2 regions of the Pseudorhizobium halotolerans genome follow, and region 2 is predicted to be linked to the other one. Evidence: riboswitches for the same ligand, from Rfam matches in the RefSeq annotation. Region 2 holds a riboswitch; the other holds the start of a gene.
What was found. Region 2 has a riboswitch for S-adenosylmethionine ahead of FN060_RS12890 (O-succinylhomoserine sulfhydrylase). Riboswitches for the same ligand answer to the same signal wherever they lie in the genome.

Region 1: it holds a riboswitch for S-adenosylmethionine, as region 2 does, so the genes downstream of both, metA (homoserine O-acetyltransferase MetA) here and FN060_RS12890 (O-succinylhomoserine sulfhydrylase) in region 2, are expected to answer to the same signal.

Annotation. Positions count from the first base shown of each region.
Region 1 covers NZ_CABFWE030000001.1:207,319-209,710, forward strand. Annotated here, with positions in the region: gene FN060_RS01055 (vWA domain-containing protein) at 1-495, opposite strand, end outside; gene metA (homoserine O-acetyltransferase MetA) at 497-1,417, opposite strand; SAM riboswitch at 1,472-1,549, opposite strand; gene FN060_RS01065 (AAA family ATPase) at 1,603-2,392, opposite strand, start outside.
Region 2 covers NZ_CABFWE030000007.1:243-2,634, forward strand. Annotated here, with positions in the region: gene FN060_RS12885 (2'-deoxycytidine 5'-triphosphate deaminase) at 1-1,077, opposite strand, end outside; SAM riboswitch at 1,152-1,230, shown strand; gene FN060_RS12890 (O-succinylhomoserine sulfhydrylase) at 1,275-2,392, shown strand, end outside.

The sequences.
Region 1 (2,392 bases), on a different contig from region 2:
CGCACGGCGATGCCGCGACCCTTCCTGCCCGATACGGACGCCCTCGGGGTTGTAGCCATAGGCGCCGAAGGGCGAGGTGCCGGCGGTGCCGATCCACTTCGACCCGCCCTGATGGCGGCCCTTCTGTTCCTCCAGCCGCTTGCGCAGAGTTTCCATCAGCTTCTCAAAACCGCCGAGCGTCTCGATGAGCCGCTTCTCTTCCTCCGTCAGGTGCTTTTCCGCGAGCCTGCGCAGCCACTCCTCGGGGAGCTCGCTCGCCTCCACCCCGGCCTCTCCCGATACCGCCTGCAGCCCGCGGAAGTGCGACGCGAAGACCCGATCGAACCGATCGATATGTCGCTCGTCCTTCACCAGGCAGGTTCGCGCGAGAAAATAGAAGGCGTCGATATCGAAATCCGCCAGGCCCTGCTTCATCCCCTCGATAAGGGTCAAGTATTCGCGCAGCGTGACGGGCACCTTTTCCGCCTTCAGCTGCAGGAAAAACGAAAGCAGCATTCTACTCGGTCCCGATCCGCTCCAGGTCGTAATGGGTGGTCTGGTAGATCTCGTTGATCCAGTTGCCAAACAGGAGATGCGCGTGGCTGCGCCAGCGGTTCTGCGGCGGCAGCGTCACGTCGTTATGCGGAAAGTAGTCGTGTGGCATCTTGATCGGCACGCCCGCATTGACGTCGCGGAAGTACTCCTCCGCCAGCGACGTGGAATCATACTCCACGTGATTGAACATGTAGAGTCGTCGGCCTTTCGCTTCCTCGACGAGGCAGACCCCCATCTCGTCCGATTCCATCAGGATCCTGAGGTCCGGGATCTTGTCGATGTCCTCGCGCCGAACCTCCGTCCAGCGCGACACCGGCACCTGAAAGTCGTCCGAGAAGCCGGTCAGGTAGACGGACGAGGGGCAGAGATTGCGGTGGCGGTAGACCCCGAACGCCTTCTCCTTCAACTCGTGCTTCGGCACGCCATGGAAGTGGTAGATCGCCGCCATTGCGCCCCAGCAGACATTCATCGTCGAATGGACATTGGTGGTTGTCCAGTCGAGGATCTGCTGCATCTCGTCCCAGTAGGTCACGCTCTCGAAGGGCAGCGTCTCTACTGGCGCACCGGTGATGATGAAGCCGTCGAACTTCCGATGCTTCACCTCGTCCCAGGTATCGTAGAAGGAGAGCAGGTGCTCCTCCGACGTGTTCTTCGCCTTGTGGCCACCGATCCTTACCAGCGACAGCTCCACCTGAAGCGGAGTCGCGCCGACGAGGCGCGCCATCTGCAGCTCGGTCTTGATCTTGTTCGGCATGAGGTTGAGGAGCCCGATCTGCAGCGGCCGGATGTCCTGCCGCACCGCAACCGTCTCGGTCATCACCCGCACGCCCTCCTGCACGAGGGTTTCGAAGGCGGGCAGCGTATCGGGGATCTTGATCGGCATCGCACACTCACAAAACAAAAAGCCGGCGGCGACAAATCGCAACCGGCGCGTCAAAGTGAACTTCGCGCGGCCCTTTAGCGACTTGTTTAACGTGGCTGCAAGCCGGCCGGCCAAATCACCACGAAGTGCAGTCTAAATAGGCTCTTCTTCCCCTCAGGTCAATTGCAGCCGCCGATGCCGGGGGGCTACCGTTCCCGCCGGGCCATGAAGGCCAGCCGCTCGAACAGGTGGACGTCCTGCTCGTTCTTCAGCAATGCCCCGTGCAGCCGGGGCAGGATCGTCTTGACGTCGGCACGCAGGTCGGCTGGGTCAATGTCGTCCGAGACCAGCAACCGGATCCAGTCGAGCGCCTCGGAGGTGGACGGCTTCTTGCGCAGGCCCGGCACCTCCCTGATCTGGTAGAACTGCGCCAGAGCGTTTCGAACCAGTTCCTGCTTGATGCCCGGGTAGTGCACCTCGACGATGCGCGCGAGGGTCGCGGCATCCGGAAACCGGATGTAATGGAAGAAACAGCGGCGAAGGAAGGCATCCGGCAGTTCCTTCTCATTGTTCGAGGTGATGATGACGATCGGCCTCTGCTGCGCCTTCACCGTCTCGCCTGTCTCGTAGACATGGAACTCCATCCGGTCGAGTTCCTGCAGGAGGTCGTTCGGAAACTCGATATCCGCCTTGTCGATCTCGTCGATCAGCAGAACGGTCTTCTGCGGCGCGGCAAAGGCCTGCCAGAGCTTCCCCTGCCGGATATAGTTGCGAACGTCATTCACGCGCGCGTCACCGAGTTGGCTGTCGCGCAGGCGCGAGACCGCATCGTATTCGTAAAGGCCTTGCTGCGCCTTGGTGGTCGACTTGACGTTCCATTCGATGAGATCGAGACCGAGCGCCGAGGCGATCTGCCGGGCCAGTTCCGTCTTGCCGGTCCCCGGCTCGCCCTTGACCAGGAGCGGTCGCTCGAGGCGGATGGCGGCGTTGACCGCG
Region 2 (2,392 bases):
CTTCGACAGCTTTAGGCCCTGCGCCTGGTAATTCGAACCAAGGCCGAGGCCGTAGAGCGCTTCGGGCCGTTCCAGCATGTGCTCGTAGACGAGGCGGCCGACGATCTGGCCGTCTTCCAGAATGAACGGCACCTCGTGGCTGCGCACTTCCAGAACGGCGCGGCTGCCGCGGCCGCCCGCCTCGGCATGCCCGAAGCCGGGGTCGAAGAAGCCCGCATAATGGACGCGGAATTCGCCCACCAGCGGATCGAAAGGCGTCATCTCTGCGGCGTAAAGCGGCGGCACGTGGACCGCTTCCCGAGACACGAGGATGTAGAATTCGTCGGGATCGAGAATGAGTTCGTGGCGGCCGCGGCTGTAGAGAGGCTCCCAGAAGTCGAAGATGTCGTGCTGGGCCTTCTTGTCGACGTCGACCACGGCAGTGTGGTGCTTGCCGCGGTAGCCGATCAGGCCTTCCTTGTCGCCGGTGAGGTCGATCGACAGCGCGATGCCGCCTCCGCTGATATTGGGCTCGCGGGCTGCCACCAGCGTTTCGGCGCCATGCAATTGCAGAAGCTCCGGCTCGTTCAGCAGCGCATTGCCGATGCGGAAGCGGATCTGCGACAGGCGCGAGCCGCGACGGACGACGATCGGGAAAGTGCGCGGGCTGATTTCCAGATAGAGCGGGCCGGAATAGCCGGCAGGGATCTTGTCGAACTCCTGGGCGTAGTCGGTGATGACGCGGGTGAAGATGTCGAGGCGACCGGTGGAACTTTTCGGATTGGCCGAGGCCGACATTTCTGCCGGCAGATCCAGTCGTTCCATCAGCGGCACGATGTAGACGCAGCCGGTTTCCAGGACCGCCCCTTCCGAAAGGTCGACCACGTGCAGCTTCAGCCGGTCGAGCTTGTCGGCGACCCGGCTGTTCGGGCCCGGCATGAAACTCGCGCGAACGCGGAAGGCCTTGGCGCCGAGGCGCAGATCGAGGCTGGCGGGCTGGACCTGGTCGCTGTCCAGCGGCTTTTCGGATGTGAGGCGCCCGCTGTCAAACAGCGCTGCGATGGCCCGATCGGCCAGGATCCCGGTGGTTCTTTTCATCGTCGTTCTTTCCCGTCCTGCCGGACAAAACCAAATGCCTGCCATTGACGCAAGCGAGGACCGGCGCTATGGCAGCTTTATCCCGTGGTGATTTGGCCGGTCGGCTTGCAGCCACGTTAAACAAGTGGCTAAAAAGACCGGGGCGAAACCGGTCTGCTGACGCGACCGGTTTTTTTGTGTCTGAAAGGTGCAAGCGCATGACCACGAAATGGCGCCCCGCAACCCAACTCGTCCATGGCGGAACGATCCGCTCCCTGTATGGCGAGACCTCCGAGGCCATCTACCTAACGCAGGGCTTCGTCTACGAGACGGCGGAGGCGGCCGAGGCACGCTTCAAGGGCGAGAGCGAAGGCTATATCTATGCCCGCTACGGCAGCCCGACCAACGACATGTTCGAGAAGCGCATGTGCCTGCTGGAAGGTGCGGAGGATGCGCGCGCCATGGCCTCGGGCATGGCCGCAGTCGCAGCAGCGATCCTTTGTCAGGTCAAGGCGGGCGACCATATCGTTGCGGCGCGCGCCTTATTCGGCTCCTGCCGCTGGGTGGTGGAGACGCTGGCGCCGAAATACGGCGTGGAGTGTACGCTCGTGGACGGGCGGGATCTTACCAACTGGGAAAGGGCGGTCCGGAAGAACACCAAGGTCTTCTTCCTCGAAAGTCCCACCAATCCGACGCTCGAGGTGATCGACATCGCCGGCGTTGCGAAGCTCGCAAACCAGGTGGGCGCCAAGGTGGTGGTGGACAATGTGTTTGCCACACCACTCTTCCAGAAGCCGCTGGAGCTCGGCGCCCATGTCGTCGTCTATTCCGCGACGAAGCACATCGACGGGCAGGGCCGCTGCCTCGGCGGCGTCGTCCTTTCCGACAGCGAATGGATCAAGGAAAGCTTGCAGGATTACTTCCGTCATACGGGTCCTGCCATGTCCCCCTTTAATGCCTGGACCCTGCTGAAGGGGATCGAAACCCTTCCGCTTCGGGTGCGCCAGCAGACGGAAAATGCCGGGCGGATCGCCGACCTCCTGGCGAACCATCCGAAGGTGGCAAGGGTCATCTATCCGGGTCGCGCGGACCATCCGCAGGCCGACATCATCGCCAAGCAGATGACCGGCGGCTCGACGCTCGTCTGCCTCGAACTCAAGGGCGGCAAGGCCGCGGCCTTCGGACTGCAGAATGCCCTGGAGGTGGTGAAGATCTCCAACAATCTGGGCGACGCCAAAAGCCTCATCACCCATCCGGGGACGACGACGCACAAGAACCTGACGGACGAGGCGCGCGCCGAACTCGGCATCTCGCCGGGAACGCTCAGGCTATCGGC